DNA from 4 places in the Bacillus sp. mrc49 genome. Region 3 is predicted to be linked to each of the others. Evidence: riboswitches for the same ligand, from Rfam matches in the RefSeq annotation. Region 3 holds a riboswitch; each other region holds the start of a gene.

Region 1 (6,061 bases), 250 kb from region 3:
CGCCACCAGCAATCGATTCCGAGATGATTTTGGTCAAGTTTACAATATCTATCGACTCTTCCGTAACTAAATATAGGCTTAAATCAATGTGTGATTTCTTCATTCATTTTCACCTCATTCATCCACATTTCCTTATCCATTCTTGATATTGCGTCAATTAAGCGCACCCGAAAGGTTCCTGTGCCTTCATGCTTTTGCAAGGTTTCAGCAGCGATCTCCCCTGAAATGCTCATCGTCGAGATCCCGGCAACTGCTGCAGCATAATAGTCGTCCGTGATTCCGGAAAAGGCGCCGATAAGTGCGGTGGCCATACATCCCGTGCCTGTTACATTCGTTAATAGAACGTTTCCGTTATCAATGAGGGATGTGTGCTTCCCATTGCTAACAGCGTCGATGGCCCCGCTGACCACGACGACACTATTCAACCTTTTTGCTGCAGAAAAAGCAAGAGCCTCATTGCTTATCGTCAGTTCCTCTGAGTCGACTCCCCGTGTAACGATATCGCCGCCGATCAAACGGTGAATCTCGCTCGCATTACCGCGGATGATCTGGAAGGAGACCTTCTTTAGAAGCTCACTAACTTTCTCTGTTCGATACGGTGTGGCGCCAACTCCCACAGGATCCAAAATGACCGGGATATTTCTGGAGTTTGCCGTCCTCCCGGCTATCTCCATGGCTTCCAGGGATTTTTCATCAATCGTACCGAAATTCAGGACAAGTGCATCCGCCAACTTGACCATCGCTTCGACTTCCTTGGGACTGGATGTCATCACAGGTGATCCACCGATGGCAAGCGTGGCATTTGCACAGTCGTTGACCGTAACAAAGTTGGTGATTTGGTGTACAAGTGGTTTTCTTTCTTTTACCTTTTCAAACAAGTCAGCTGCCGAAAACTTTATATTCATATGGATTCACTCCGTTCTTTTTTTGAAAATGAATGAAAATGATGGACAGGCCCATGTCCCCCTCCTATTGAAAAACTATTGCGTATCGCTTCGGAGATATACAGCTTGGCCTGCTCAATCGACTCTTGCAAAGATTGTCCATTCGCCAAGTTGGATGCAATCGCGGAGGATAGGGTACAGCCAGTCCCGTGAGTGTTTTTCGTATGGATTCTTTCTCCTTTTATCCAGTGAAAGTTCTTCCCATCATAAAAGAGGTCGTTTGGGTTTCCCTCTGCATGCCCCCCTTTAAGTAAAACGGCATTGGAACCCAATTCAATCAAGGATAAACAGGCTTTGTAAAAGTCTTGCTCCGTTCGAATCGATAAACCAGTAAGTACCTCCGCCTCCGGTACATTAGGGGTAATGAGCGTTGCAAGCGGGAGCAATTTCGTTTTTAGGGCAGTGACGGCTTTTCCGTCCAGCAAATGGTGGCCGCTTTTGGAAATCATGACTGGGTCAAGGATGACGATGGCCGGTAAGTAGGTATTAAGAGCTTCAGCGACTGTTTCGACAATTTCTTTTGAACCAAGCATGCCGATTTTTACTGCATCGACGTGTATATCTTCGAAAACGGCAGCCATTTGATCAGTGATGATATCCGTGTCTATCGCCTGAACGGAACGTACTTCCTTTGTGTTTTGTGCAGTGACGGCCGTGATGACGGACATCCCGAAGATCCCATGTGCAGAAAATGTTTTGATATCGGCTTGTATCCCGGCGCCGCCGCCTGAGTCAGAGCCTGCGATGGTTAATGCTTTTTTCATGGAAAAACCCCTTCATATAAGTATTTTTCAATAATATTTTCAGTAAAATGAAAGCGAAAATGGCACCTGTCATTGAACTGAGCATAAAAGCTGGCATAATGCCAAAAAGAGCTGCTTTTTCCCCCAAGAGGAGTACCGCGATCGGATAACAGGCAAGCGAACCTAGAAGACCGGTCCCCGTCACTTCCCCTAGACAGGCGAAAGTCAATCGCTTTGTTTTACGATAAAGGTACGCAGCCAGCAGTGCACCGATCATACTGCCAGGAAAGGCGAAAAGTGACCCCGTACCAGATATATTTCTCAACATGGAAACGAGGAAAGCTTGAGTAACCGCATAAGCAGGGCCGAGTAAAACAGCTGTCAGGACATTGGCCAGGTGCTGAATGGGAAAAGCTTTCACAAATCCTACCGGGATGAATATAAAGGAACTGGTTATAGTCGTTATGGCCGTGATCATTGCCGTCAACGTCATTTTTCTGATTGTGTTGATCATCATGTCTATGACCTACAAGGGCCAATCCTGCTCATTTTGAACCATATCCCAGAATAAATATTCGTAGCGGGAGGTCACCAAGAAGTGCTTTTCCAGTCTCTGCAGTTCTTTTTCAGGCATTCCTTCCGTCAATTCCTCCAATAAAGCAATCAGCCACTTATGTGCTTCACCGAATTCTGGGGAGGAATAGGATTCAATCCATTTTGCATAGGGATTGTTATCCAAATCTTTGCCATTTCGTTCTTTTAAAAGCAGACCGATTTCATAATAATCCCAGGCACAAGGGAGAAGACAGGCGATTAAATCTGCCAATGTACCATGTTGAGCAGCATTCAGCATGTAACCCGAATAGGCAAGGGTAGTGGGAGTAGGTTCCGTATCCTCCAATTGCTTTGGAGTAATTCCGAATTCCAAGGCATAATGCCTATGGATATCCATTTCGACCTGTATCGTTTCATTCAAGATTTCCGCAAACTTTGCCATGGTTTCAACATTATGCGCTTTAATGACACCTAAAGCGAAAAGCTTGGAATAATCCATCAAATAGATATAGTCCTGCTTCAAGTAATAAGCAAACTTATGTTCAGGAAGCGTTCCGGTTCCGATAGCTTGGACAAAGGGATGTGAATGGTTCCTTTCCCAAATTTCCTTTGCGCGTGCATGAAGTCTGTCACTGAAGGTTTCTGTTTTAATATTTTTCATGTTCATCCCCCTTTATATAGAATCATTATTTAGAGCCAATAAAAAAACCCGTTCCTGAATAACGGAACGGGGCAGATGGATAAAGCCGAAATGGGCGATATCATCCACTTTCCTCCGCCGGTATGAGCCGGTTCAGGTTCAAAGGGTCCGGAAATTACTTCCATCTCAGTCTTGACAAGACTCCCCTAGTGGTGTGCATTGTATGTAATTACTGACATCATATCAGAAAGCCAAGAAAATGCAACCCGCCTTTGAAAGGGAGGAGAGTGGAAAAAAGGGGAACGAGGCAATTGACTTTTGTGAATTATTGGGATAAAATAATGTTCACATCATTTATATAATTGAATTCTTATCCAGAGAGGTGGAGGGACTTGGCCCTATGAAACCTCGGCAGCAGACCCATAATGGGAACTGTGCTACATCCAACAAGCGATCGCTTGGAAGATAAGAAGAGCCGTCCGGACCCTGTCAGCCTCTTCTTTAATTGAAGAGGCTTTTATTTTTGTAAAATAGTGTTTAAGGACATAATAGAAAAGGTATATATAATTTGGTGAAATTGAAACTTGTTAAGGTAGCTTAGGCTCTAAGCTGACAAGGAAAGGAGCCATTAACATGGCAGAAGTATTTAAGTGGATCGAACAGAGGAAGGCGTTGCTGATAGAAGAGCTATTGGCGAAAGGAGTATACAAAACCTCTGATGAAAGGCACCTTTATGATGCCCCTTTAAAAGTATTGGAAGATGAATATAAGATCGTTATAAATAGGTCTGATAGCGAGTCTCCTACAGAATGGATGACATAGCAAGAAGCAGGCGATCATTCAATAAAGATCATGTATATAGAAGGAAGCATTCGCAGTGTACATCGGTGAATGCTTTTTTATATGGAAAGATTGTTGTCACAAAAAATACATATTTAAAAGATTTTATAGGAATTTTGTCACATTTGTCCGCTAAAAAAACACATTTTTCCTTTCTGAGATAGTTGATTTTAACTACGAGTTTCATTATGATTGAAAGTGTAAAAATATTGAATATATGGGAGGTGTATATAAATTGCTTTCCAAAAAGGTTACCCCAGAAAGAATAGAAGAGAAGAGAAAAGAGATGATGGAATTGGCAAATATTTTTGGTATAAACAGTCTTCTGACGATTCAAGCTAGTCAAGAATTGGATACCCTGTTAAACGCGTTAACAAAGGATTTGAAAGCTGAATATTCAGGGGATTCCTAGTTTTCTTGAAATCGTGAATCTGATATACACATGATGGTGAATTTCTCCATGTAAACAAAAAAACTATTGCTGAAGGCAATAGCTTTTGAATAATCATGCTTCTATACGTTTACCAAGGATGACCAAATCCCGTTCAATGCCATCGAGCTCGGCAACTTGCGGTAAGTGCGCCCATTCTTCAAAACCAAATTTGGAGAAAAGCTTCATGCTAGGTAAATTATGAGCGAATATGAAACCTAATAGAGTCTTCACCCCTAATTTCGGGCTTACTTCAATTGCCTTCTGAATCGAAATCCGTCCGATTCCTTTTCCCCGGAAATAATCATCAATATAGATGCTGATTTCCGCCGTAGAATTGTAGGCGGGCCTTCCATAGAAAGATTGAAAGCTCATCCATCCTGCGGTTTGTCCTTCAAAAGTAATGATATATAGCGGTCTGCTTTCTGAATTATGCTCCTCAAACCATTTAACCCTCGATTGTACAGATATCGGGTCCGTATCTGCGGTGACCATTCTGGAGGCAATTGTGGAATTGTAAATTTCCACAATTTTAGGCAAATCCGATAATTCAGCCTCTCTGAATTGTATGTACTCGTTCATCATAAACTCTCCAATCCATTACTTTTATTAACATCCAGAAGTTCCTATTACATAATTTGATAGTGAATTGTGGTCATAACCAAATCATCTGAAAGTTTTATATTATCATACACTTTCTCCTCGTTATCTGCCAATTCATTTTTATTGTTACTTATGCTCATTTTTGGGTATGTAACATATAAAATGCTTCTTAGCTATAAAACAAAAGGAGAAACGAATGAAAAAATTAACTGGCTTATTAATGATTGTCCTCATTATTTGTTTTGTCGTATATGAATTTCAACAGGCTGCGGCGTCGAACCGTGTACAGCGGGTCATGGCTTTTGGCGATTCTTTAACATACGGTAAGGGAGATAAGCATGGGGAAGGCTATGTAAAGGGCTTGAGGGATGAACTAAACAATCCTGAGTCGGATCAAAAAGTAAGCTTTTGGAATTATGGAATTAAAGGGCAGGAAACGGATGGCGTCATCGAACAGCTCGATGATTACCGAATCCATACTAAACTCGATAAAGCCGACACATTCATCGTTTATATCGGCACGAATGACTTCATCAATAGTAACGGCGGCGACTTGACCGAAATAAATGATCGGAAAATCGATGAGGGCAAGCGGGAATACATCAGGCATCTAAAAAAGATCACAGCAACACTTCTAAAGAAAAATGATAAGGCCGATATCCTGGTAGTGGGCCTGTATAACCCGATCATTGACAACCGAAAGATCGAAAAGCACATTCAGGATTATAACCAATCAATCAAGGATGTAGTGAAAAAGGACGAAAGGATGGTATTCATTCCCACCGATGATTTATATAAAAACAAAAAGAAAGCCGATTATTTCAGTGATGAAATTCACCCCAATGAAAAAGGATATAGGCTCATCACAAATCGGATACTGGCAAGCTACGACTTCAAATGATAGCCATGGAATGTAGACAAACTCTAAACTGCCTTACATGTTAAACACCGAATGAACATGTAAGAGGTATTTTACTCTTCTTTTTATCAAATCTTTTCTTTTCATAAGTATTATGATTTTACACATTACTATAGAACATGGAATAATTATGGGAGATTAATCCGGATTATATGAGGAGATGCTAATAATGAATCAAAATGAAAAAACCAGGGAAGAACTTCTGAATGCAGTCAACGGCTTCTCGGATGAACAGCTGAATGCCCATCCTGAAGAAGGACGATGGAGCATTATCCAAGTATTGGATCATTTATATTTAATGGAGCGGGCCATCACAAAGAGCATTGCCGATAAATTGCACAGTGATGAGAGAGTTCCTGCGGCGGACAAACCGATCGAGCTTACTGT
Region 2 (6,061 bases), on a different contig from region 3:
GCCGAGTTATTAACTTGATTTCAGTATACCATACTCCAATTGATTTTAGAAAGGAATTGCCTTGTTTTTTTTATTTAAAGGCCATCGCTGCATGTACGGCTTTTTTCCAGCCTCCATATAATTCTTCGCTTGCTTGCTGTTCCATGGCTGGTTTGAAGGTTTTATCTATCGCCCATTGCCGGGAGATTTCTTCTTGATCCTTCCAATAGCCAACAGCAAGTCCGGCTAGATAGGCAGCGCCTAGTGCGGTCGTTTCGTTTATCGTCGGTCTTTCGACAGGCACTTGCAGTAAATCACTTTGGAATTGCATTAAGAAATCATTTTTGACAGCCCCGCCATCCACTCTCAATGTCTGAAGCTCGATGCCGGAATCGGCCTCCATGGCGTCAAGGACATCTTTCGCTTGATAGGCCAATGATTCAAGCGTGGCCCGGATGAAATGTTCCTTTGAGGTACCTCGTGTCAATCCGAAAACGGCTCCCCGAACCTCGCTGTCCCAATATGGAGTCCCGAGCCCTACAAATGCCGGCACTACATATACGCCGTCCGTACTTTCGACTCGTTTTGCATAGGCCTCGCTGTCCTTGGCATCATTCAGCATCCTCAGTCCATCACGCAGCCATTGGATCGCTGAGCCGGCTACGAATATACTGCCTTCCAGGGCATACTCCACCTTCCCGTTCAATCCCCAAGCAAGCGTCGTCAATAGTCCATGTTCGGAACTGACAGCCTTGGTTCCTGTATTCATGAGCATGAAACAGCCAGTACCATACGTGTTTTTGGCCATTCCTTCACTGAAGCAGGCTTGGCCAAACAACGCTGCCTGCTGGTCACCGGCCGCGCCTGCAATCGGAATCGATTGTCCGAAGAAATGATACTCGATCGTACGTGCGTACTCTTCGGAGGAAGGCCTAACTTCCGGGAGCATCGATTTTGGAACGGTCAATATTTCCAGAAGTTCTTCATCCCATTTCAGTTCGTGGATGTTGTACATCAATGTCCGGGAGGCATTGGAATAGTCCGTGACGTGAGCCTTGCCCCCTGAAAGCTTCCAAATCAGCCAAGTATCGATGGTGCCGAATAATAGCTTGCCTTCATCCGCCCTTTGCCGTGCGCCTTCCACATTATCGAGGATCCATTTCACCTTGGTACCGGAAAAATAGGCATCGATCAGCAATCCCGTCTTATCCCGGAATAGGTCATTCAATCCCTTTTCCTTCAATTCATCGCAGATTTCGCTTGTTTGCCTGGACTGCCAGACAATTGCATTATAAACGGGGACCCCTGTCTCCTTATCCCAAACGACTGCCGTTTCACGCTGATTGGTGATCCCGATGCCGGCAACTTGCTCTGGCTTGACACCCGATTCGGAAAGCACCCCGGCAATTACCGCTAGAATCGATCCCCAAATTTCATTGGCATTATGCTCGACCCAGCCCGGCTTAGGAAAGTGCTGAGTGAATTCCTTTTGCGAAGAATGGACGATTTCGCCCTTTTGGTTAAATAAGATCGCCCGTGAACTTGTCGTTCCTTGGTCTAAAGATAAAATATACGTTTCCATGGTCAATGCCCTCCTTTAAATTAACTAGCGATATTCCTGCTTTCCAATTCATGCGCCTGCTTTTTCCCAAAAACATATGCTAGTGCCAATAGTATCACGCTTACTCCCAAAACAGACCAAAATCCTACTGTTATATCCCCCAAAAAGAATGCTTTATAACAAACGGCACCAAGTGAACCTCCAACGATCGGTCCAACGACCGGAATCCACGAGTAGCCCCAATTCGAGTTTCCTTTACCCGGTATCGGCAGCAAAAAGTGCGCGATGCGCGGTCCCAGATCTCGGGCCGGATTGATCGCATATCCTGTCGTGCCCCCAAGGGACATCCCGATCACGACGATCAGCAGGCCGACAGCGAATGGGTTCAAACCTTCCGTGAAATTATTGGCCCCGATGAATAATAGACCAAGGATAAGGATGAATGTCCCGATCATTTCACTTAATAGATTGGAAAATGTATGAGGGATGGCAGGCGCCGTGGCAAACACACCAAGCTTCGCACCTGGATCCTCAGTAGCCTTCCAGTGTGGCAAATAATGAAAGAATACGAGAGCTGCCCCCAAGATCGCTCCAATCAGTTGAGCAGCGATATAAACCGGCACATCCCTCCATGGGAATTCTCCAATGATGGCGAATCCGATTGTAACGGCCGGATTCAAGTGGGCACCGCTTATCGAGCCCACTGCAAAAACGCCCATCGTAACCGCCAGTCCCCAAGCAATCGTAATAACGATCCATCCCGCGTCTTTAGCATAAGAGCCCTTCAAACTTGAACCTGCCCCGATACCTGCACCGAATAATATCAAAATCATCGTGCCTACCAATTCTCCCCAAAATGGTGTCATGAATAAAACCTCTCCCCTAATTAATTGTAAATCTTTGACAACAAATAAAAGGAGATTCACAGCAGAACCATCCTCATAAAAAATATGAATGGCTCTGTTGTGAATCTCCTAGTCTCCGTCACATATATTAACTTGTAATTTACAATATACTAGGTTATGAAAACGCTGTCAAACACTTTGTGAAAAATCAATCTATTATTTTTGCATTTTTTTCTTTCAAGCCCGAATGGTTCAGACGATATCCCATAACTCGGTTTTGGAAGTGGTAATGGCCGATGCGCCTGCCTCTAGGGCGTTCAAGACTTCATCCGAAGTCCGGATAAGACCTCCTGCAAAAATAGGTGTTTGTAACCGCTCCTTCACTTCTTTTATCATCCAGGGCATGGCTCCCGGCAAAACCTCAATGTAATCTGGCTTGGTTTTCTGCACCAGCTTGTAGCTTTTCTCCAGCGCATGTGTGTCTATTAAAAAAATTCGCTGGATGGCAATGACACCCTTTTGCTTCGCTTTCAGAATAACGCTTGTTTTGGTGGAAATCAGCCCAAAGGGATTATATTCCTGACAAATGAATTCCGCCGCGTATTCATCACTTCTTATGCCATGGATCAAATCGACATGGTAAATCATTTTCTTATTATGCTGCTTTGCCATCATACTGACATTTTTCAATTGAGAGATATGAAGATCAAGAAATACCCCTATTTCATACGGGCTATCCAGGAATCTTTCGAAATCTTTCATGCTTGCCGAGGCAGGCAAAATCTTCTGATCCATTCATTTCCCCCCCCTTATCTTCCGGAAAAAAATCCAAACTTTTAGGAACTTAGTATATTTTAAAGAACTTGATTTATCAAACACATTTTTCTACCCCCGATAAATGACGCGCGCGAAAATGTATATACCCGTCATAAGGAAAGGTTCATTTTCAATCCTCCATCGACCAGCTCACAAGATTGGATCGTGCCTATCGGGATTTTCCTGACGATGTTCCAGGCATTCATATTCATTTTGATCCTTCTATTATCATATTCAAATATGGGCGGTCTGTTAAAAAGCTTTTGATTTATGAAATCCCTATCTATTGGCTTCAACTCGATCAATTCGAATGTTATCGTTCTTTTTTCCGTATGGACCGGCTTTAATGCCATTCGGAATGATACCTTTTTCTTGAACATCATTTTCTTCACTTCGGTCGTTCCCCAAAGGACCATATGCTCTGGCGTAATCTCGACATGGATATCACGCTCATATAATCGCGTTTTTATCATTCTCTCCAGCATGGCTGCCGTTAGCGTGATCGGCAATCCCTTCCCAAAAATAGTCGATGCATCGAATGCACTCATCCTGCTCCCATCCCTTCCAACTATACCTATTACCTCATATGGAACATCGTTTATAGCATATGTTAGGTCGGATTTCCTGTTCATTGCTTCAGGCCTCCCAATAATCGGTATATTCTAAATGTTTCGGTTTCAGACCTTGACCTTTGGAACAACTCCCTGTATAGTCGTAAGTAATTTAATAGACAACTCTTATCAAGAGAGGTGGAGGGACTGGCCCTTTGATACCTCAGCAACAGACTTTCGATGTACTGTGCTAATTCCAGAAGTGTAATAGCTTGAAGATAAGAAGAGTACATGACCTTGTTGCCTACCCCTCTTCTTATCTTTAAGAAGAGGTTTTTTATTTTGGCCGTTTTCGCATATTTTGTTGCTATTCACCAAGTCATGCGGTGTGGTTGATTGCCTTTTCAACGCTCGTATTAAAAACAACAATCCTTACGAAACGTGCCTTTATTTTATACAGGGAAAGAAGGAATGCAACATGTCAATCACTTTAACAAAGGCCCCATTCAGGGCGGATCACGTCGGAAGTTTATTAAGGCCGGATCGTATCCATCAGGCCAGAAAGCAATTTAAGGAAGGCGCCCTCTCTGCTGAGAGACTCCGCGAGGTTGAAACCGAAGAAATTAAACGGATCGTCGATAAGCAAATCGAAGTCGGCTTGGAGGTCGTGACCGACGGGGAATTCAGACGCACATGGTGGCACTTCGACTTCCTTGAGCATTTAAATGGCATCGAGGGGTACGTGACTGAAAAAGGACTCACATTCGATGGTGTCGAAACCGAGCGATACAACGTTCGCAATATCGGGAAGGTTTCATTCAACCCTAAGCACCCCTTCCTTAACGATTTTATCGAATTGAACAAAATCGTCGGCGGTCGTGCCGTCGCCAAACAAACGATTCCCAGCCCCAATCAATTATTTGCTGCCGGGGTTCATAATGAAGACATCTACCCTGATATTGAGGATTATGCAAATGATATCATCCAAACGTACCAGGATGCTTTAAAAGCCTTTTATGAGGCAGGTGTGCGTTACCTTCAACTGGATGATGTATACATTGCCAGACTTTCAGCTCCTGATTTCCAGTTCAAGGATGGAAAATATACGCGCGAACAATTAATCGATTTGGCTTTGCGTGTCATCAATGGATCATTGGAAGGCAAACCAGACGATTTGATCATCACGACACATCTATGCCGCGGAAACTACCAGTCGACCTGGGCATTCGAAGGCAGCTATGCCCGCATAGCCCCGACATTATTGGCAAAAGAAAAAGTGGATGGTTTCTTCCTCGAATATGACGATAATCGCTCTGGCGATTTCAAGCCATTGGAACACATCCCTACTGGCGGGGCGAAGGTCGTACTTGGAGTCGTCACGTCCAAAAATGGGGAAATCGAAGACAAGGAAGCCATCAAGGCCCGCATTAAAGAAGCCGCTCAGTTCGTTCCGCTCGAGCAATTATGCTTAAGCCCGCAATGCGGATTCGCTTCCACCCATCATGGCAACAAGCTTACGGAAGAACAACAATGGGAAAAACTGAAATTCGTCGTTGATGTAGCAAAAGAAGTGTGGGGATGATTCATCCCAAAAGGCCATTCCCCTTATTGGGAAATGGCCTTTTCGGTGCATCTGCTATTGGGGGGCATTTTCTTTTATACGTGAAACAAGCTCCTCGAGCCATTCGGCTGTATGCTGTGCCCGGCTGTATGAATGCTCCTTAATGAATTTATATCCCAAATATTGATCAGAATCCTCATCAACCGGCTGGTCAAAACTTAAATATGTTTCCCATGCCAATCGATGCTCATCAATTTTGCGCTCTAAGATCGCAATTACTTTTTCGCTATCCACATGCTTGATATTCGTCAGTGCAATATACATATCCGTGATTTGGGAGGCTTTTTCGAACGTTTGATAAATCCGTTTTACCAATTCTCCCCTTCCCTTTTCCGTAATTTGATAGACATGTTTATCTGGCCGATTCTCTTCCTTTATCGTTTCGACCGGCTCGATAAACCGATTGGCAGCCAGCTTGTCAAAATGGTAATACAATTTACTTTCGGTAATTCCGGTAAATTTATCAATTGGAATCGGTTCGGATAATCGCTTTTTCAACATATATGGATAGCTTTTTTCTTCAGCTAAAATACCCAGGATATAAATTTGGATAGACACGGTTAAAACTCCCTTCAATCGTCACCTATCTTTATTTTATCAAACTAAAGCCTTCATTTCAGCTGCAAGGCGATCCGCCTCTTCCGTCTTTAGCGGTAATTCCTTATGGCGCACTGCCACGATCATGATA
Region 3 (6,061 bases):
TCGAACGAAACAATCGAGTGGGAAGACGGTCAAACGTATCCATTATTAAAAGTGGAGATAAGCTCAGATACGCATCCTTTTTATACAGGAAAGCAAAAGTTCGCTGAAAAAGGCGGAAGAGTGGATCGCTTTCTTGAAAAATATAATATGAAGAAATGATAGCAGGACCATCGAGCGATCGATGGTCCTTATCTATTGTTATGGAATGAAATAAAGGGTGCCCCATAGAAATATGAAATATGGGGCAGCGACCTTTTCTCATTTCATCATTTTGCAGCTAGAACTTCCCCTTTGGCGATATTTATTAGTGCAGCATCGAAGTCCTTGATTAGATCATCCGGATTTTCAAGTCCCACGGAGAGACGTAGCAGGCTGTTGGTGATGCCCCGTTTATCCCTTTCATCTGCAGGCATCGCAGCATGTGACATTTTAGCGGGATAGGATAATATCGATTCCACCGCGCCTAGGCTTACGGCAAAGACAGGGAGTTCAACGGTGTTCACGAACGAACGGAAAATTTCCTCGCTTGCCAATTCAAAGGAAAGGACCGCTCCCGCCCCAAGCGATTGACTCTTCTGGATGGCATGCTGGGGATGATCCGCAAGTCCAGGATAATAAACCTTTTTCACCAAGTGATGTTTCTTCAAGTAGGCGGCAATTTTTTCAGCCCCTTTTTGGGAGTGATCCATTCTTACGGACAAGGTTTTCAGCCCCCTCATCACAAGCCAGGCGTCCTGAACACCAAGAACGGCCCCGAAGGAGTTTTGGAGGGCACCGAGCCTTTGCGCCAATATAGGGTCTTTTACCACTGCAAGCCCAGCTACTACATCACTATGCCCGGACAAGAACTTCGTAGCACTATGAAGGACAACATCAGCGCCAAGTGTTAAAGGCTTTTGCAGTGCTGGCGTCAAGAATGTATTATCGACAAAGCTTAAGGCACCAATTTTTTTGGCGATATCACATACGGCGGAAATATCGGTCACTTTCAGCAATGGATTTGAAGGCGTTTCGATGTAAATGGCCCTCGTATTTGGCTTAACGGCCGCTTCGATGCTTTCGAGGTCCGTCATATCAACGAAAGTATGTTCAATTTTGAAACGGGTCAGGACTGTGGTGACCATCCTGAACGTTCCCCCGTACACATCTTCGGAAATGATGATATGGTCCCCGGCAGATAACAGCAGAAAAGCTGTTGAAATGGCCGCCATACCTGAGGAAAAGGCGAAGCCATGTGTGCCTTCTTCAAGTTCGGCAATGATTTCTTCCAACGCTTCGCGAGTCGGATTCCCGCTTCGGCTGTAATCATATTTGCCGAATTGATCGATATCGGATTGATGGAAAGTGGAGGCGTGCTGAATCGGAACGCTCACACCGCCAGTCGTTGCATCGAATTTATGTTGATTATGAAGCAATTTGGTTTCAAAGCTAAAATCATGATCTGTCATCGAAGTGCCTCCCTTTTTACATGCGCGAATGCTTGCTGCAAGTCGGAAATCAAATCTCCGCTGTCTTCGATGCCTACGGAAAAGCGGAGAAGGCGATTACAAACCCCGTTCGCCGTCCTGACCTCAAGAGGTATATCGGCATGTGTTTGTGTGGCCGGGTACGTGATGAAGCTTTCAACACCGCCAAGGCTTTCTGCAAACGAAATCAGTGAGAGCGATTGTAAAAATGGGTTGACAGCGTCTTCATCGATGATCCGGAAAGAAATCATGCCGCCTCTTCCGGGATACAATACGTCCGTTACACAATCATGCTCCGACAAGTAATCAACAAGTATCTTCGCATTCTTTTCATGGCGTTCCATCCGAAGTGCAAGAGTTTTCATTCCGCGCATCAACAACCATGAATCAAAGGGGCTCAACACAGCTCCTGTGCCATTATGATGGAAGGCTAGTGATTCGCATAATTCCGCGCCGCTAGCCACGATCAGTCCGGCGAGTACATCGTTATGGCCGCCGAGATACTTGGTTGCGCTGTGAATCACGATATCGGCGCCAAGTAGGATGGGCTTTTGAATGAGAGGCGTGTAAAAAGTATTATCAACGATCAGCAATACATTGAATCGTTTGGCCAATGCGGCAATGGCGCCAATATCCGTTTGCTGCATAAGGGGATTAGTGGGAGTTTCGATGAAGATGGCTTTCGTGTGAGGAGTGATGGCATTCTCGATATCCTCCAAACAACATGTGTTTACATAGTCACACTTCAATCCCCATTTCTTAAAGCCTTGTTCCAAGAGACGATATGTACCGCCATAAAGGTCTTCGCTGACAATCCAAGCATCACCCGATTTGAAAAGCGCCAGTATCGTAGAAATGGCGGCCATCCCCGAGCTGCAGGCATAACCTTGATCGCCTTTTTCGAGATCGGCGATCGAACGTTCCAATAGTTGGCGTGTGGGATTACCTGTCCTTGTATAATCGAAGCCAGTCGATTGGCCAATCCCTTCGTGACGAAAGGCTGTCGAGAAATAGACGGGAGGATTGACCGTTCCTGTCGCCGTTTCACTGCGATTTCCTAATTGAGCAAGATATGTTTCAGTTTTGTACATAATTTTCACTGCTCCTTTGCGTAATAAAAATAAAAAAAAGTCTTCTTTAAGAAGAAGACTTTGATTAAATGGTGACGAGTCATTCTTCTTATCTTCCAAGTTCAAAAACTTGTGGAATTAGCACCTTTTCATTCGTTGGAACAAATGAAGGTTGCTGAGGTGTCATCGGGCCATTCCCTCTACCTCTCTCGATAAGAGTTTAGATTATTCAATTTCTTTTGAATTTACTATATATACAAAATACTGTCAAGGAGAATTTGGTAAGGGATTGCATGGATGTACCTATTGAAACCCAGCGTGGCAACGTTTTACGTTAATAAAAAAAACTGGAAATGTAGGCGAAGTAGCCTTCAAGTGAAACCTGAATGATCCCTTTAGAAAAAAGAACAGGCTTGACCGGTTTTTTTTGCTTTAAAATAATAATGTTTGTACAATGGATGGAGAGAAAGAATATTACGACATTATTCATTTATTAATACATAAGATCTTCGATGAATAGTGCAACCATAGGAGGAGAACACATGGAATACAGAATCGAACGAGATACGATGGGTGAAGTGAAAGTGCCTGCTGATAAATATTGGGGAGCACAGACCGAGAGAAGCCGGAACAATTTCAAAATCGGTAACGAAAGAATGCCGATTGAATTGGTGCGTGCGTTTGCATACGTTAAGCAGGCTGCAGCGAAGGTGAACTATGATCTTGGTGATTTATCGGAAGTGAAAAAGAATGCCATCGTCAAGATATGCGGTGAAATCCTCGAAGGTACGCTTGATGAACATTTTCCGCTTGTTGTCTGGCAAACGGGGAGCGGCACGCAAAGTAATATGAACGTGAATGAAGTGGTCGCTAACAAAGGAAATGAATGGTTAAAAGAAATAGGGGAATCTGTTGCCCTTCATCCGAATGATGACGTTAACAAAGCCCAAAGCTCCAATGATACATTCCCTACTGCCATGCATATTGCAGCCTTCATGGAAGTTGCTGAAAAGCTGGTCCCTGCGATCAAAGTACTAAGAGATACATTTGATGCAAAAGAAAAAGAATTTTGGGATGTCGTGAAAATTGGCCGTACACATCTTCAAGATGCAACACCGTTAACTTTAGGACAAGAAATATCCGGTTGGAAAGCGATGCTTGATAAAGACCTGGAGATGATTGAGGAAAGCAGCCAAAAATTATTGAACCTAGCGCTGGGCGGAACGGCTGTTGGAACCGGAATCAATACAAAAAAAGAATTCCCTGGACTTTCCGCAAAACAAATCGCTGCGGATACAGGACATCCATTTGTCACATCGGATAATAAGTTCCATGCCCTGACAAGCCATAATGAAATCGTGTATGCCCATGGCGCACTGAAAGCATTGGCAGCGGATTTAATGAAAATTGCCAACGATGTCAGATGGCTGGCAAGCGGCCCTAGAAGCGGAATTGGTGAAATTGCCATCCCGGAAAATGAACCAGGAAGCTCCATCATGCCAGGGAAGGTCAATCCAACCCAAAGTGAAGCGCTTACCATGATTGCAACACAAATAGTTGGTAACGATGCCACGATTGGTTTTGCAGCCAGCCAAGGAAACTTCGAATTGAACGTATTCAAACCGGTCATCATCTACAACTTCCTGCAAACGGTTAAATTATTGACGGACGGCATTCATTCCTTCAACGATAACTGTGCAGTCGGCATCACTGCCAATGAAGATAAAATCAAAGAAAATGTAGACCGTTCGCTGATGCTTGTAACGGCGTTGAACCCGCACATAGGTTATGAAAAAGCGGCCAAAATTGCCAAAACTGCATTCAAGGACAACTCAACTCTTAAAGAAGCGGCGTTAAAATTGGAATTCCTGACGGAAGATGAATTCAATGCATGGGTCGACCCAGCTAACATGGTCAATAAATAATAGCAGAAGAATGCCCTCCCACTGTTTCTTTTGGGAGGGTGTTTCAATGTGTTAAAATCATCCTATCAACAAATACTAAGGATCAAAGGCTGGAAATGGAGGAAAAACAATGTCTTTATGCCCGCTTTGCAACGGTCTGAGAAAAATCCATGTGAATTGCCCCGAATGCGGCAATGATCTTGACGATAAAGGGAAATTCATGGATTACGCTGATGAATACAGTGCTTATATGGATATCGATACACTTAAGCTAAATGACGGCTGCCCCCAATCCTTACAAAAAGGCCAATGCCCACACCTTATGAAATGCCCTGAATGCGGACATGATGAAGTGGTATTGGTTCAGGAATAGGAGAGTCCTTGAATCCCGGCTAAACATAAAAAAATACCCGTTCATGAACGGGTATTTTTTTATGTTTAGTTAGCAGACAATTTCAAACCTTCCTGCATCTGTTCGTCCTCTTCGACAAAAATGCGGTGTTCGCTGCCTTTATCGAAAAAGTGGGCTTTATTCATATCGAGGGCAAGCTCGATTTTTTCGCCTGCATGAATGATATTTTTGGCATCTACCCGTGCAACGAAGTCCTGTCCTTCAAGCGTGGAGTAAAGCATGATTTCCGCCCCCATGAGTTCTGCCACATCGATGTGGGTTTTGAATAGGGCATTCGGGGAATCCGTGAAGTATTCACCTTCATTATGGAAATCCTCCGGCCTGATGCCAAGGATGATATCTTTTCCGACATAGCCTTGATCACGCAGCATTCTCATTTTCGCTGCAGGTATCTCAAACGTTTGCTCACCCATTTTGATGAAGCCTTCTTTTAATGTCCCGTTGAAGAAGTTCATGGCAGGTGATCCAATAAAGCCTCCGACGAAAACGTTGATCGGTTTCTCATATACGTCTTTTGGGGCACCGACCTGTTGGATGATCCCGTCCTTCATGACGACAAGCCTTGTCGCCATCGTCATCGCTTCCGTTTGGTCATGTGTGACATATATCGTCGTTGTGTCAAGGCGTTTATGTAGCTTGGCTATTTCCGCGCGCATTTGGACCCGGAGTTTTGCGTCAAGATTGGATAATGGCTCATCCATCAAGAAAACTTTTGCGTCCCTTACTATTGCACGGCCAAGTGCCACACGTTGGCGCTGCCCGCCTGAAAGCGCTTTAGGTTTTCTGTTTAGATATTCTTCAAGACCAAGGATCCTTGCCGCTTCAGTGACCCTTTGCTTAATTTCCGCTTTTGGCGTTTTCCTGAGTTTTAATCCGAATGCCATATTGTCATAGACGGACATATGGGGATATAAAGCGTAGTTTTGGAAAACCATAGCGATATCACGATCTTTTGGCGGTACATCATTGACTCGTTTGCCGTCGATATATAAATCACCCTGTGAGATGTCCTCAAGGCCGGCAATCATCCGTAGAGTCGTCGATTTCCCGCAGCCGGAAGGTCCTACAAACACAATGAATTCCTTATCGGCCACATGAAGGTTAAAATCCTTAACAGCCGTCACCTTTTTATCATAAATCTTGAAAATATGATCCAATACTAGCTCTGCCATGAAAAAATCCCCCTTTTAAACTACTGATTACTTGTAC
Region 4 (6,061 bases), on a different contig from region 3:
AATCACGGACACAGAGCGCAAGGCTGTGATGGAATTAACGGAATTGGATGAAACGCGCCGTCAGCGGGGGACTATTGTCGATGTTACGCTTATTAGTGACTACCTGAAGAATAATCGCCTGAGGCTGTTGGATACCCCTGGATTCAATGGGGAAAAAAGCGTCGAATCTGATTTCCAAGGCTATTTGCATGGCAGTGATGGCCTATTGTTCGTCCTTGACGCACGGGCTCCTTTCACCGGAAGCGAACGGGATCTGTTATTGGAGATTCAAAAGCTGGCTCCGAAGCTGCCGATACACTTCTTGTTGAATAAGATGGATACGATTTACAGCGATCAAGTGGCAGTACGGATGGAAGACGAAACTTGGGATAAAGTGAATGCATATTTCCCGAATGCGAAAGTTTTCGCCTTCTCCAAGCTTTATGATAGCAAGCAGCAGCTGAAGGACCTTTCGGCTTTCCTTCAATCAAATTATCAAGATGGCAATTGGATGGAGAGAAGATCTGAAAAAATCCTTGCGTTCATTCGCAAAACTTTATCTTATTTGTTAGAAAAACGGGCCGCCAACGAGCGGAAATGTGAGCATTCCATCTCTTGGAATGAACAGATGGAGGTCAAGCTGAATGGCGCTGTCAACCAGCTGGCAGATTTGGAAAAAGAAAAAAGTGAAAATATCATAAGGGCGTACCGTTTGATTAAAGATGAAGTGAAAAATCAGCTTTCTTCCAACATCCCCGAATTACTGAGGGATTGCTCTAAATCGTTAACGGAAAGCAGTGATTTCAGTCAGGTCCATATCGAGTTGAATCAGGAAATGAATGATCGGATCCAAGCTTTCATTTCCGATAAAATCATGCCGCAATATTACCGTTCGCTGCAAGACTGGATTGCCAGCTCCCAAATGGAATTCTCACAAAGCCAGCAGTTTATGGATGAGATGAGTTCAGGATTCAATGAACTATACAAGGAAGAACGGATCATGCTTGCCGGGGACTTCAGGGTATTGGATGACTGGCGCCGTGATGCGGACCGGATGACAAGCAGCATCCGGATCGAAAACGTCAATATCTTATTGCGCAGGACGCCATCGCAGCTGCTGCTCAAAGGAGCAGGAAAACTATTTGGGGCGATTCCGCAAAATAAAGCCAATATGTACAATCGTTATAAGAAATACTTGGAAGGCGAAGATTACCAGGATGTAGCGGAGATGATAACGGATCGCTTCCTGACCCAATTCGGATTGTTTGAAAAATCCTTGGATCGGGACATCTCACTTTTCTATCGCAGCTCATTTGCCTTACTGCAAAAAACGATAGAACAAACGCAGACGGAAATTAAAGACTACCAGGCCGCCTTGGAGCATATGAAGGAAAACCCGGAAGTTTACCGTGACCCTATCACTCTGTTCGAAGTCAAATTGCGCCAGCTGGAGAGACTGGAAAAAATCGAGAAAAAGCGTCTAGCCCAACTGCAAAGAAAATAAATAGTCATGACGAACATTTCAAATATTCAAAAATCTATTGACTTTACGACTATATCCCTATAAAGTGGTAATTACGAAAAACGTAACACAATATATTCTCTTATCAAGAGTGGCGGAGGGACTGGCCCTAAGATGCCCAGCAACCGTTCCATTAGGAATTGGTGCTAAATCCTGCAAAACAGAAATGTTTTGACAGATAAGAGAGGGACAAGTCTGCAAAACAGCCGATTAAACCTCTCTATTACTAGAGAGGTTTTTATTTTAGGATTTACACCAACTTAACAGATAAGAATAATTGAAGAAAATGGGGGAAACAGGATGAGAAAGTCTATTAACGCTGCAATCATTACAGCTATCGCTTCTGCTTTGCTTTTAACGGGTTGCTCTTCAGGACAGAGTTCAACGGAACCGAAGCGAGAAGAAAAAGTTTCATTTGAAAATGTTCCAGAAAGATTTGCCGAGGGGGAAGGAGCCAAAATCAAAGTCATCCGTAAAATAGGCGGAGATGATCATACGGCCCAATATTTGGCTGGAGCGAAGGAAGAAGGGGAAGATCTGGGGTTCCAAGTGGATACATATACAGCAAATGGTGATACGGCCAAATTCCATGATGCCATAGCCCAGGCTTTGCAGCAGGATTATGACGGCTATATCATTTCCCATGGGGATGATGCAGCAACAGTCAATGATGTTCAAAAACTGGTTGATGCAGGAAAAAGCGTTGTCACCTTCGACTCCATAAGCGATTTATCCAAGATAGACGGTGTTACATTAACTTCACAGGATGATGAAGCGCTGGCAACACTTGCTTTTGATAAGTTGATAGAAGAACAGAAAGGTAAAGCGGCAATCGCCTATCTGTGGGTGGATGGTTTTCCCCCAATGGTGAGAAGAAATGCCGTCTATCAGGAAAAATTAAAAGAAAATCCTGGTATAAAAGAAGTCGAAAGGTTCGGGGTGGCATCTGCCGATACTTCGGTTCAGACACAGAATGCAGTAGCCGCAATGCTGAATAAATATCCTAAAGGTAAATTGGATGCCATTTTCGCAACATGGGATGCGTTTGCTATCGGAGCAGCCAGGGCGATAAAAGAAGCTGGCCGTGATGAGGTGAAGATATACGGAATTGACGTATCCAATGCAGATCTTCAGGAAATGCACTCTGCTGATAGCTCATGGTCCTACACGGCAGCAGTCGATCCAAAGTTGATCGGGGCTGTGAATATGAGGATATTGGCAAAAAAATTAGCGGGCGAGGATACGCCGCAAACATATGATTTAGAGGCTTCGCTCATTTCACAAAAGCAAATCCAGGCTTCAAAAGAAGCGGTAAACATGACGAACCTATCTGGAATTGTCGATGGATGGGGTGAATCCAGCGAATTTGAAGAAGATTGGATGAAAGTCTTGAAAGATCACTATAAAAAGTAAAAAAAGAGGCACTCTCTTTCCTATGAAGGGGAGTGTCTGTTCAGGTAGGGGGAATGGACATGGCCACACAACTTGAAATGAAAGGCATTTCGATTGAATTTCCTGGGGTCAAGGCGCTTAATGACGTTGATTTTTCGGTACGGTCAGGAACCGCCCATGCATTGGTCGGTGCAAACGGGGCAGGGAAATCCACGTTGATGAAAGTTTTATCAGGGGCACATGTTCATTATTCAGGTGACATTTATCTCGATGGGATGAAGCGGGAAATCCGTTCGCCAAAGGAAGCGCAGGAACATGGCATTCAAATCGTGTATCAGGAAGTGGATACGGCACTCATCCCATACTTAACCGTCGGTGAAAATGTAATGCTGAATGAAATGGTCCAAAACATGGGCAAGAAACAGCTGGTCAAATGGAAAGATCTGCACAGCACGGCCACACAGATTCTTGAAGATATGAACATTCATGTTCCTTCGAAAAAATTGGTGAAAGATCTGACCCTGGCCCAAAAGCAGATGGTCCTCATAGCCAGGGCCGTTTCGACTGAATGCAAATTCTTGATTCTCGACGAACCAACTGCCCCGTTAAGCCATACGGAGACCTCGGAACTTTTTCGAATTGTAAATGAATTAAAGCAAAAGGGTGTAGGAATCATTTTCATCTCCCATCGTCTCCCAGAAATTTTTAGGGTTTGTGAGGAAATCACGATCATGAGGAATGGAGAGCGTGTCGCCTGCCGAGAAATGGGCGATATCACCCAGAGTGAAGTGGTTGAGCTCATGCTTGGGAAAAGGATGGATGAACAGTTCCCGGAAGTGAATGCCGCAATTGGTGACGTCGTTCTGGAAGTGAAGGGATTATCAGACGCGGGGAAGATTAAGGATGTCAGTCTGCATTTGAAGGCAGGAGAGATAGTCGGCTTGGCAGGCTTGGTCGGGGCTGGGAAAACGGAGCTGTGTAAAGTCCTGTTTGGACATACTTCGATTAGTACGGGAAAAGTCATACTGAACGGCAGAAGGGTTTCCTTGAAATCACCGCATGATGCGGTAAAAAGCGGTTTGGCACTTGTACCGGAGGAACGCAGGAAAGAAGGGGTCCTTGTTCAGGAAACCGTTACGGCGAACTTGACTGCAGCCAGTATCGGCACATTCTGCAATACTTTCAGTGTTGTGGATCGTAAGGCGGAAAAGGAAAAAGCGAAGGAGATGATTGTGAGTCTCGGCATCAAGGCTTCCTCTGGTGAAGCGAAGGTCGAAAACCTTTCAGGAGGTAATCAGCAAAAGGTTGCCATCGGGAAGTGGCTTTTGGCGGATGCGGATGTATACATATTCGATGAACCGACAAAAGGGGTGGATGTTGGAGCAAAAAAGGATATATTCGAATTGATTGCAAAGCTTGCCAGGAAGGGGAAAGCGATCATTTATGCGTCCTCGGAGCTTTCCGAAATCATCGGCATTACCAATCGGACATATGTGTTATACGATGGAACAACGGTCATCGAACTACAAACAAAGAAAACCAATGAAGAAGAACTATTATTCTATTCAACAGGAGGAAAATAGGATGAACACAATCGTTCCTGTTACAGAGACCGCGAAAAAAAGAAAGGTGGAGTTGTTCGAGTTTTTCTATAAATACGGCACGATATTGACGATTATCCTTTTGATTGGAATCTTTGCCGCTTCCAATCCATCTTTCATTCAAACCAACAATCTGATCAATATCCTCCGCTCGATTTCAATCGTGACGATCATTGCGATCGGCATAACGATATCTTTAACGGTGGATGGATTCGACCTTTCCGTCGGTTCCGTCGCTTCATTGGCCAATGCAATCGTCATATCGATGTTTGTCTGGTTTTCGCAGGATACCCTGATTGCCATATTGGCTGCAATCGGTGCCTCACTTGTCGTAGGGGCCTTGAATTCGTTCATGATCGTTAAATTGAGAATCCCTGACATGCTGATGACATTGGCTACGATGTTCATTATTCAAGGCATAGCCCTTACCTATACAAAAGGGGCGACGGTTTCGCAAAATATGGTCATGCCTGATGGGACGTTCGCGACAGGACTGATCAGCCCGCTTTTCGCCAAAGTAGGCCAAGTACCATGGATTATTTTAATCATGGCAGTCATAGTGGTGACGACGCACATCTTTTTGACGTATACGAAGCACGGTCGTTATATGTACATAATCGGGGGAAATAAGGAAGCGGCAAGACTTTCCGGGATAGCGGTCAATAAATACAAGGTGCTGGCCTATCTCCTATCCGCTTTATTTGCCGCCATCGGGGGTATTGTCCTTGCTTCAAGGGTCATGACATCTGAAATCAATTCGGGGGCGCCGTATTTAATGGATGCCGTTGCAGCTGCCTTCATTGGTTCCTCCGTCTTGGGGGCCGGGAAACCGAATGCCTTCGGAACCTTTATTGGAGCCGTCCTGATCGGAATCCTGCAAAATGGGCTGATCATGATGTCGGTGCCCTACTATGCAATGGATATCGTCAAAGGAACAGTGCTGGCCCTTGCACTTGCGATTACCTATTATAAACAAAAACATTAATGTTCCCATGATATTTATACATCAGTCCCTTTGCCATCATGAGCATAGGGGCTGATGTCATTCAGGTCATAAAGGACTCATAATGAAATATGTGATTTAAAGGTGAGTTTTCTGCCCAGTTTCATCGGCATGGCCGAACATCGGATGAATACTGATTCATCTTGACTAGCTCCCAAGACCGGCATCGCAAGGGCGGTTCTACTTAGTGACATAGAAAAAACAGAACCCGTAGAATTTCAGGTTCTGTTGATGGCATTATTTGAAATTCCGCAATTCCTCATTGCCCTCGAACTTATTATCCTTCAATATGCCGATTTCCTCTATATGATTTCGGGCATTTTCATCTCCTAATCGATAAATGATGGCATAAAGTTTTTTCATGGCTGCATCGTATTTATCATTCGCACGGTCATGATGATAGAGGAGATAGGGCACATGTGAACGGGCATATGCTTCCGAATCATCTTTATGTTGCTCTTCTAAGCATTGTTTCAATTCCGCCAGTTCCTCATCCGTTGCGTGTATCGTGAAGCTTGGATTTTCTTCAAGTTTCTGTCCGAGTACATCGCCGCTGACCAAATC

The links. A riboswitch is a leader RNA that binds a small molecule or an ion and turns the genes downstream of it on or off. The one in region 3 is predicted to bind S-adenosylmethionine.
Region 1: linked by a shared signal. The riboswitch ahead of CVN76_RS28055 (Fur-regulated basic protein FbpA) and the one ahead of CVN76_RS26825 (methionine biosynthesis PLP-dependent protein) in region 3 are both predicted to bind S-adenosylmethionine.
Region 2: linked by a shared signal. The riboswitch ahead of CVN76_RS19985 (5-methyltetrahydropteroyltriglutamate--homocysteine S-methyltransferase) and the one ahead of CVN76_RS26825 (methionine biosynthesis PLP-dependent protein) in region 3 are both predicted to bind S-adenosylmethionine.
Region 4: linked by a shared signal. The riboswitch ahead of CVN76_RS25065 (sugar ABC transporter substrate-binding protein) and the one ahead of CVN76_RS26825 (methionine biosynthesis PLP-dependent protein) in region 3 are both predicted to bind S-adenosylmethionine.

The regions. Positions count from the first base shown of each region.
Region 1 is NZ_PHNG01000800.1:352,843-358,903, forward strand. Features, by position in the region: gene thiE (thiamine phosphate synthase) at 1-103, opposite strand, end outside; gene thiM (hydroxyethylthiazole kinase) at 84-905, opposite strand; gene thiD (bifunctional hydroxymethylpyrimidine kinase/phosphomethylpyrimidine kinase) at 902-1,708, opposite strand; gene thiW (energy coupling factor transporter S component ThiW) at 1,677-2,204, opposite strand; gene tenA (thiaminase II) at 2,214-2,903, opposite strand; TPP riboswitch at 2,996-3,100, opposite strand; SAM riboswitch class I at 3,250-3,354, shown strand; gene CVN76_RS28055 (Fur-regulated basic protein FbpA) at 3,516-3,704, shown strand; gene CVN76_RS28060 (aspartyl-phosphate phosphatase Spo0E family protein) at 3,958-4,134, shown strand; gene CVN76_RS28065 (GNAT family N-acetyltransferase) at 4,228-4,734, opposite strand; gene CVN76_RS28070 (DUF459 domain-containing protein) at 4,952-5,656, shown strand; gene CVN76_RS28075 (DinB family protein) at 5,844-6,061, shown strand, end outside.
Region 2 is NZ_PHNG01000712.1:393-6,453, forward strand. Features, by position in the region: gene glpK (glycerol kinase GlpK) at 71-1,561, opposite strand; gene CVN76_RS19970 (MIP/aquaporin family protein) at 1,582-2,406, opposite strand; gene CVN76_RS19975 (glycerol-3-phosphate responsive antiterminator) at 2,638-3,180, opposite strand; gene CVN76_RS19980 (hypothetical protein) at 3,312-3,833, opposite strand; SAM riboswitch class I at 3,936-4,037, shown strand; gene CVN76_RS19985 (5-methyltetrahydropteroyltriglutamate--homocysteine S-methyltransferase) at 4,231-5,334, shown strand; gene CVN76_RS19990 (PadR family transcriptional regulator) at 5,389-5,931, opposite strand; gene CVN76_RS19995 (YhgE/Pip domain-containing protein) at 5,971-6,061, opposite strand, start outside.
Region 3 is NZ_PHNG01000800.1:102,764-108,824, forward strand. Features, by position in the region: gene CVN76_RS26815 (type B 50S ribosomal protein L31) at 1-159, shown strand, start outside; gene metC (cystathionine beta-lyase) at 267-1,448, opposite strand; gene CVN76_RS26825 (methionine biosynthesis PLP-dependent protein) at 1,445-2,557, opposite strand; SAM riboswitch class I at 2,643-2,755, opposite strand; gene fumC (class II fumarate hydratase) at 3,079-4,461, shown strand; gene CVN76_RS26835 (hypothetical protein) at 4,571-4,813, shown strand; gene CVN76_RS26840 (ABC transporter ATP-binding protein) at 4,879-6,024, opposite strand.
Region 4 is NZ_PHNG01000788.1:32,841-38,901, forward strand. Features, by position in the region: gene CVN76_RS25060 (GTPase domain-containing protein) at 1-1,483, shown strand, start outside; SAM riboswitch class I at 1,581-1,686, shown strand; gene CVN76_RS25065 (sugar ABC transporter substrate-binding protein) at 1,802-2,914, shown strand; gene CVN76_RS25070 (sugar ABC transporter ATP-binding protein) at 2,974-4,476, shown strand; gene CVN76_RS25075 (ABC transporter permease) at 4,478-5,479, shown strand; gene CVN76_RS25080 (hydrolase) at 5,735-6,061, opposite strand, start outside.